2 regions of the Kitasatospora sp. NPDC058243 genome follow, and region 1 is predicted to be linked to the other one. Evidence: riboswitches for the same ligand, from Rfam matches in the RefSeq annotation. Region 1 holds a riboswitch; the other holds the start of a gene.
The links. Region 1 has a riboswitch for glycine ahead of gcvT (glycine cleavage system aminomethyltransferase GcvT). Riboswitches for the same ligand answer to the same signal wherever they lie in the genome.
Positions count from the first base shown of each region.

Region 2: another riboswitch for glycine. It lies ahead of gcvP (aminomethyl-transferring glycine dehydrogenase); the one in region 1 lies ahead of gcvT (glycine cleavage system aminomethyltransferase GcvT).

Region 1 is NZ_JBHVWW010000063.1:49,117-53,522, reverse strand. Features, by position in the region: gene gcvH (glycine cleavage system protein GcvH) at 1-374, opposite strand, end outside; gene gcvT (glycine cleavage system aminomethyltransferase GcvT) at 597-1,718, opposite strand; glycine riboswitch at 1,950-2,055, opposite strand; gene ACFVX9_RS31180 (enhanced serine sensitivity protein SseB C-terminal domain-containing protein) at 2,404-3,246, shown strand; gene ACFVX9_RS31175 (enhanced serine sensitivity protein SseB C-terminal domain-containing protein) at 3,364-4,287, shown strand.
Region 2 is NZ_JBHVWW010000014.1:15,778-20,183, forward strand. Features, by position in the region: gene ACFVX9_RS12460 (DUF2382 domain-containing protein) at 169-660, opposite strand; partial or broken gene ACFVX9_RS12465 (PRC-barrel domain-containing protein) at 1,000-1,362, opposite strand; glycine riboswitch at 1,586-1,689, shown strand; gene gcvP (aminomethyl-transferring glycine dehydrogenase) at 1,926-4,406, shown strand, end outside.

The DNA of each region.
Region 1 (4,406 bases):
CAGCCGCCGATGAAGGCGGTGTACTCGTCCGCGCTGAGCAGCTCGTCGGTGGACTCCACCTGGACCTTGAACAGCCAGCCGCCCTCGAACGGGGCGCTGTTGACCAGGCTGTTGTCGTCCAGGACGTCCTGGTTGATCTCGACGATCTTCCCGGTCACCGGGGAGAACAGGTCGCTGACCGACTTGGTCGACTCCAGCTCGCCACAGGACTCGCCCGCGGTCACGTCGGCGCCGACCTCGGGCAGCTGCACGTAGACGATGTCACCGAGCGCGTCGGCCGCGTGGGCGGTGATGCCGACCGTGGAGACACCGCCCTCGATGGCGGTCAGCCACTCGTGCTCCTTGGTGTACTGCAGGTGCTGGGGGTTGCTCATGGCGTCATTCTCCAGGATGGGAAGCGGGTACGACGAAGCGGGCCGCCGCACGGACGGCTTCGACGCGGATCAGGCGTGGTTCAGGCATGGTTCAGGCATGGGATCGGACCTGGGTCGGACCTGGGTCGGACCTGGATCAGGCGTGGCTCAAGCCTGGGTCGGGCGTGGTTCAGGCCCGGGTCTACGGGGAAGGCGGGGCCTCGGCGAGCGAGGCCCCCGGCCTCAGCGGGCGCGCTTGTAGAACGGCAGCGCCACGACCTCGACCGGCTCGTGCTTGCCGCGCACGTCCACCGCGACGGCGGTGCCGGGGGCGGCGTGGGCCGCGTCCACGTAGGCGATCGCGATCGGCCGGCCCAGGGTCGGCGACGGGGCGCCCGAGGTGATCCGGCCGATCGGGGCGCCGTCGGCGGAGACCACGGTGTACTCGGCGCGCGGGACGCGCTTGCCCTCGGAGACCAGGCCGACCAGCACCCGCGGCGGGTTGGCCTCGGCCTCGGCGGCGGCCTTCTCCAGCGCCTTGCGGCCGACGAAGGTGCCCTCGTTGGTGGTCTTGTCGAAGCGCACGACCCGGCCCAGGCCCGCGTCGAACGGGGTCAGGTCGGTGGAGAGCTCGTGCCCGTACAGCGGCATGCCGGCCTCCAGGCGCAGCGTGTCGCGGCAGGACAGGCCGCACGGGACCAGGCCGCGGCCCTCGCCGGCGGTGGTCAGCGCCTGCCAGACGCCCTCGGCGTCGCCCGGGTTGCAGAAGATCTCGAAGCCGTCCTCGCCGGTGTAGCCGGTCCGGGCGAGCAGCACGTCGCGGCCGGCGACCTGGGCCGGGAGGATCGCGTAGTACTTCAGGCCGGGCAGGTCGGCGTCGGTGGTCCCGGCCAGGATCGCGGTGGCCTCCGGGCCCTGGACGGCGATCAGCGCGTAGGTGTCGCGGTCGTCCGTGACGACGGCGTCGAAGCCCTTGGCGCGGGCGATCAGCTCGTCCAGCACCAGCTGGGCGTTGGAGGCGTTGGCGACGACCAGGAAGGCGTCCTCGCGCAGGCGGTAGACGATCAGGTCGTCCAGGATGCCGCCGTCCTCGGCGCAGATCATGGTGTAGCGGGCGCGCAGCACGCCCAGCGCGGAGACGAAGCCGACCAGCGCGTGGTCCAGCATCTCGCCGGCCTGCGGGCCGGTGACGGTGATCTCGCCCATGTGGGAGAGGTCGAACAGCCCGGCCCGGGTGCGGACGGCGAGGTGTTCCTCGCGCTCGCTGCCGTAGCGCAGCGGCATGTCCCAGCCGGCGAAGTCGGTCATGGTCGCGCCGAGGGCGCGGTGCAGCGCGTCGAGCGCGGTGAGGCGGAGGGACGACATGGCCTGGAACTCCTCGGTCTGGGCACTCATGGGTGCACGCGCCGGAACCGGACCCGCTGGGGGGCCGACCCTGCGCGCGGGCATGCGGCGGCGTGGGTCTCCCCATCTGTCGTCGAACCTGAGAGCTTCACCGCCCACCTGCCCGCAGCTGTTTCCAGCATCCAGGACAGCATGGTGGCTTGCACCGTGGGTGGGCGCGCGACAGGGCCGTGCGCCACTTTCCAGATGTGCCTAACCCGTGCGGTAGGGGGGCCTGAGAGATTCCGGGGAGGAGTTGCTCCTTCGGCGCCGGCTGTGCCGCCTGACGGGGCACTCCGGGCTCTCCCGCGCGGGTTCGAGCGGCCGGTATGGAGTTGTCGGTCCGCCGGCGCGCCGCGCCGTCGAACGCGCACATCATGGCACGTCCGCGCCGACGACGGGAGAGGGGACCCGGTCACACCCCGCCACCTCGGGCACAGCCCGGGGGCGTGCCTTGTGGACCGGGCCGGGTCCGCGGCGTCAGGGCACGCGCCTCGCGGCGTTGTCGTCGGTCGCCGATACTCCGCATGGACTCCCTCCTCCGCCTTGCGATGCACGCACCCTGACGCCGCGGTCCGGTCCGACCTGGTCCACAAGGCACGCCCTAGACTGCTGCGCGTCGGCGCAGCAGAGGGCGGCCGACCGGCAGAGGGCGGATCAGGCGCGCATGGGGTACCCGGTGGAGCAGCAGCAGGGGTGGGGCGGGCCGGAGTCGGCGCCGCCGGGCGGCGGGTGGCCGGCCAACGAGCTGGAGCAGGTGCTGACCGCCGCGCTGGGCGACCCGGGTGCGACGCCGCGGGTGATCGAGGTGCTGGCCCGCAGCCAGGTGTGGATCCCGCTGCCGGCCGGCGGCGACCCGCAGGGGCCCGCGCTGGACCTGCCGACCATCGAGCTGGCCGGCGAGCCGTACGTACCGGTGTTCTCCTCGCAGGAGGTGTTCCTGCGGCAGGCGCCGGGGATGGCCTTCGCGGTGGCGCCGGTCTGGGAGTTCGCCCGCGGGCTGCCGCTGGGCGTGGGCATCGCGGTCAACCCGGAGGCGGCGGTGGGCATCCCGGTGCCGCCGCAGGGTGTGGCGGAGCTGCGGCGCGGCCCGCGCGAGGAGCGCCTGGCCGACCAGGAGCAGGGCCGGAACCAGGAGCAGAACCAGAGTCAGGGCCAGGGGCCGGAGGCGCCGACCGGTGGCCGGGTGGCGCTGCGCGAGCCGGTGCCGGGGGAGGATCCGGAGCACTTCCTGGCCGCCTGCCGGGCCGAACTGTCCGCCCTGCCCGGAGTGTTGTCCGCGCGGCGGGCGCTCGCCAGCATCGAGGGCGAGCCGACCGTGATGTTCGTGGGCGTCCAGCTGGACCAGGCGGCCCCGGCCGACCCGGGCGCGGTGAACGAGGCGCTCGGCCGCGCGTTGGGAACCGCGCCGCTGCCGGGGGGCGTCCACCTCGTACTGCTCGATCTCGCCGATGACCCGGTGGTCGAGTGGCTGCTCACCCGGGTACTCCCTTTCTACGCGCGGGGTTGAGCGGGGTTCGTATCGGAGGCACGTCGCCGTGGCGGTGGCCGGTGCCGCGCCATAGGGTGCGTGCAGACGGCCGACGGGTCGGCAGGCTTGAGGAAAGAGGCGCGGCGAGGTGGGCGCATGAGTGCGGGAGCGGTAGCGGGCGGTGCACCGGGGCCCTGGGGCCAGGCGCCCGCCGGGCGCCCCGGAGCGGATCCGGGCGCGCTGGAGCGCACCCTGCGCGAGGTCGCGCCGGAGCGCTACGAGGCGTACGAGCAACTGCTGCACGCACTGGCCGACGGCCAGGTCTGGATGCTGCTGTGGCACGGCACGCCGGGCAGCGCGGACGCCCAGTACGGGAACATGGAGATCAGCGGCCACGGCTACGCGCCGGCCGTCACCTCGTCCGAGCAGCTGGCGTCGTCCGGCTGGGCGCGGGCCCACGAGGTCATCTCCGGGCGGGAGATCGCCGCTTCGCTGTACCGGACCCGCTGGGGGCTGTGGCTCAACCCGCACGCGCCCGGCGGCGGGGTCGGGGTGCCCTGGGCGGACCTGCGGCGGATCGCCGCGGGCCTGGAGCGGCTGCCGGCCGGGCCGTTGAAGCTGAGCGAGCCGCAGCTGAACGCCCAGCCGTTCTTCGCGCTGCTGGAGCGGCAGGCCGGTGAGGTGCGCGCGGTGCGGGCGCTGCGCCGGGCCTGGGTGCAGCCGGCCGTGGGGGAGCCGTACCTGGCGATCGGACTGGAGCTGTACGAGAGTTCGCCGCCGGCGGTGGAGGCGGTGCGGGCGCTGATGCAGCGGGCGATCGCGGTGGCCCCGGAGGGGCTGGCGGTGTCCACGGTGGCGATGGCGGACGAGTACGACCCGGTGGCGCTGTGGATGCGGGCGCACGCGCGCCCGTTCTTCGACCGGGAGGCGGGACGGCCGCCGACCGGCCCGTACCCGCCGGTGCCGCCTCCGCCGTACCCCGCGCAGCAGGGGCCGGGTTACGGCTACGGCACGCAGCAGCCCGCGCAGGGCTGGACCGGGCAGCCGCAGCAGCCGTGGCCCGGATACCAGGGGCGCTGACAACCAAAACCTTTCTCCAGAAGCCGACTTGATCTTGCATCAGGTCGGCTTCGGTGCTTTCCGGGCGAACTTCCGGCCGGTACCGTCGATCACCTTGACATGCCTGTTGCAGCCGTGTG
Region 2 (4,406 bases), on a different contig from region 1:
CCCGTACATAGTGAATGAACTGAAGTAACCATGCCGGGAGATACTTCAGAGTGTCAAATATCCATTGGTGACGCTTTGGCAAAATCGAAGGATTCCGGCCGGGCGGCGACCGGGACGGGGCATGCCGAGGGCCCCGGACCGAGGGGTCCGGGGCCCTGGGGGCGAGGGTCAGGCGAACGGGCGCAGCACGGCCGGGCGGGGGGTCTCGGCCACCGGGGTGGCTGCCGGGGTCGCCGGGGCGGCGGCGGTGTTGTCGTGGACCTCGACGTGCTCGCGGCGCAGTTCGTCCCGGATCACCTCCTCGGCGGTGTAGCGCTCCACCACCAGGCGGACCCGCTCGATCGGGGTGAGGTACTTGCGGACCACCGGGCGCTCCTCGCGCAGGGTGACCTCCTCCACCGCCTCGGCGATCTCCTTCTCGGTGAGCGAGGCGCGCTCGGCCTCGCTCACCGGCATCCGCTCCACCCGGACGCGCTCGCGGACCACCGGGACGCGGCGCTCGACCTGCTCGCTGGTCACGTACTTGCGCAGCTTCGCGGTGCCCACGATGTGCCAGTCCGTGGTGATGTCCAGGCGCTCCTCGCGGCAGGTGATCTCCACCGGGCCGTTGGGGGACGAGGTGGCCGGGCCGGTCGAGCGCTCCGAGACCGGCGCGGCCATGACCGAGTTCGTGGTCGCGGCGGTCGTCACGACCGGGGCGGGCTGCGGCTTGGGCTCGGTCGTCGTGGGGGCTGCTGCGGGCGCGGGGGTGTTGAGGGTCCGCACGTTGACCTCCGTCGCGGTGCCGGTGGGGTCGGCAGGGGTGGTCGGGGCGGGGCCGAGGGAGTGGAAGGTGATGGGCTTCACGGGCTCGGCCGCCGAGGTGGTGCCGAAGTCGAGGTCGGGCCGCGCCGGTCGGTCGTCCTCGCGGCCGATGGGCCGGTCGCCGTCCCGGCCGGCTGGGCGGTCACCGTCCCGGCCGATCAGCCGGTCACCTTCGCGGCCGATGGGCCGGTCACCCTCGCGGCCGATGGGCCGGTCGGCGTCCCGGCCGACCGGCCGGCCGTTCGCCGGGGTGTCCAGGCCGTAGTAGCGGTAGAGCTGGAGCTCCTGGGCGGGCGACAGGTGCTGGCCGACGCCGAAGTCCGGCGACTCCTTCACCAGCGACTTGTCGTACGGCACCCGGAGCTCGTCGCCGGAGAACTCGCTGGTGGTGAGCGGGACGAAGGCGTCCCGGCCGAAGATGCCGGTCCGGACGGCTGCCCACTCCGGCTGGCCGGTGGCGTCGTCCAGGTAGACCTCGTCGACCGTGCCGATCTTGTCTCCGTTGCGGTCGACCGCCTTGTGGCCGATGAGGTCCCGGGGATCGATGTCGGTTTGCACTCTTTCCTCCAGTGCGCTGCGCCTGCGGAACTCCCGCAGGACCGTGGCCGGAGCACCCGTTCCGCCTGCCACTTCACACCAAAGGCCATGAATCGGACGGGCGCGACCGGGGTGCGCCGGACGGGCTTCGGGCTGGACCGTCCGGGGGACGCGCGTAGACCCGGAGTGACCCGACGCGGCCGTGATCAGGGGGCCTGCCGCTGGTACCCTGGGCGGCGACCGCCGAGCCCGCTCGGGAGAGTCCCCGGCCACGGAAAGCGCTGGTCGGGGCGCCGAAGGAGCAACTCCTCCCCGGAATCTCTCAGGCATCCGTACCGTGTGGGGTAGGTCACTCTGGAAAGCAGGGCAGGACCGTCGGCAGGGAGCCGACGGCCACCACCCTCACCGACGGTGCAAGCCGGCGGCGTGCCACAGCGCGCCGTGCGGGTGAAGCTCTCAGGTCCCGATGACAGAGGGGGAGGCCTGTCGGGTTCGCCCGCCCGGGTCGAATCGCTGTCCGCAGCGGCTCCGGCCGGCCGGCGTGCGCACCCCCGCCGGTCCGTGACCAGGAGGCCTCGACCACCATGAACGCCCAGCCGAACGCGGGACGCCCCACCGGCGCCTCGACCCTCACCGAGCTTGAGCTGGCCAGCCCCTTCGAGAACCGCCACATCGGCCCCGACGACGCCGCGCAGCAGAAGATGCTGGCGTCCATCGGCTACGGCTCGCTGGACGAACTCGCCGCCACCGCCGTTCCCGAGGCGATCCGCTCCATCACCGGCCTGGACCTGCCCGGCGGCCGCAGCGAGGCGCAGGTGCTCGCCGAACTGCGCGAGCTGGCGAGCCGCAACCAGGTGCTCCAGCCGATGATCGGCCTGGGCTACTACGGCACCTTCACCCCGCCGGTGATCCTGCGCAACGTCATGGAGAACCCGGCCTGGTACACCGCCTACACGCCGTACCAGCCGGAGATCTCCCAGGGCCGCCTGGAGGCGCTGCTCAACTTCCAGACCCTGGTCTCCGACCTGACCGGCCTGCCGACCTCCGGCTCCTCGCTGCTCGACGAGGGCACCGCGGCCGCCGAGGCGATGGCGCTCGCCCGCCGCGTCACCAAGGTCAAGGGTGGCGTCTTCCTGGTCGACGCCGAGACCCTGCCGCAGACCACCGCGGTGATCAACACCCGCGCGGTGCCGACCGGTGTCGAGGTCGTCGTCGCCGACCTGTCCGAGGGCATCCCGGCCGAGATCGCCGAGCGCGGCGTCTTCGGCGTGCTGCTCCAGTACCCGGGCGCCACCGGTGTGGTCCGCGACCTCACCCCGGTCATCGAGCAGGCGCACGGCCTCGGCGCGATCGTCGCGGTCGCCGCCGACCTGCTGGCGCTGACCCTGCTCGCCTCGCCGGGCTCGCTCGGCGCCGACATCGCCTGCGGCACCTCGCAGCGCTTCGGCGTGCCGATGGGCTTCGGCGGCCCGCACGCCGGCTACCTGTCGGTGCGCGCCGAGTACGCCCGCTCGCTGCCCGGCCGCCTGGTCGGCGTGTCGGTCGACGCCGACGGCAACCGCGCCTACCGCCTGGCGCTGCAGACCCGCGAGCAGCACATCCGCCGCGAGAAGGCCACCAGCAACATCTGCACCGCCCAGGTGCTGCTCGCCGTCATGGCCTCGATGTACGCCGTCTACCACGGCCCGGACGGCCTGGCCGACATCGCCCGCCGCACCCACCGCTACGCCGCCGCCCTCGCCGAGGGCCTGCGGGCCGGCGGCGTCGAGCTGCTGCACGGCGAGTTCTTCGACACCGTCACCGCCGTCGTCCCGGGCCGTGCCGCCGAGATCGCGGCCGCCGCCAGCGCCAACGGCGTCAACGTCCACCAGGACGGCGCGGACCGGATCTCGGTCTCCACCGACGAGACCACCACCCGCGAGCACCTGGCCGCCGTCTGGGCCGCGTTCGGCGTCTCCGCGGTCGAGGTCGCCGAGGGCGCCGACGCGCTGCCGGCCGCGCTGCTGCGCCAGGACGAGTACCTGACCCACCCGGTCTTCCACAGCCACCGCTCGGAGACCGCCATGCTGCGCTACCTGCGCCGCCTGTCGGACCGGGACTACGCGCTGGACCGCGGCATGATCCCGCTGGGCTCCTGCACCATGAAGCTCAACGCGACCACCGAGATGGAGGCCGTCACCTGGCCGGAGTTCGGCCAGCTGCACCCCTTCGCGCCGATCGAGCAGGCCCAGGGCTTCCTCAGCCTGATCCGCGAGCTGGAGCGCCAGCTGGTCGAGGTGACCGGCTACGACGCCGTCTCGATCCAGCCGAACGCGGGCTCGCAGGGCGAGCTGGCCGGCCTGCTGGCCGTCCGCGCCTACCACCACGCCAACGGCGACACCCAGCGCGACGTCTGCCTGATCCCGTCCTCCGCGCACGGCACCAACGCGGCCTCCGCGGTGATGGCCGGCATGCGCGTGGTCGTGGTGAAGACCCTGGTCGACGGCGACGTGGACGTCGAGGACCTGAAGGCCAAGATCGAGCAGCACCGGGACAGCCTCTCCGTGCTGATGGTCACCTACCCGTCCACCCACGGCGTGTACGAGACCCAGATCACCGACATCTGCGCCCTGGTGCACGAGGCCGGCGGCCAGGTGTACGTGGACGGTGCCAACCTGAACGCCCTGGTCGGCCTCGCCAAGCCGGGCAAGTTCGGCGCGGACGTCTCGCACCTGAACCTGCACAAGACCTTCTGCATCCCGCACGGCGGCGGCGGCCCGGGCGTCGGCCCGGTCGCGGTGCGCGCCCACCTGGCGCCGTACCTGCCGAACCACCCGCTGCAGCCGGAGGCCGGCCCGGCCACCGGGGTCGGCCCGATCTCGGCGGCGCCGTGGGGCTCGGCGGCCATCCTGCCGATCTCCTGGGCGTACGTCCGGCTGATGGGCGGCGAGGGCCTCAAGCGCGCGACCCAGGTCGCGGTGCTGAACGCCAACTACATCGCCAAGCGGCTGGCACCGCACTTCCCGGTGCTCTACACCGGCCCCGGCGGGCTGGTCGCGCACGAGTGCATCATCGACCTGCGCCCG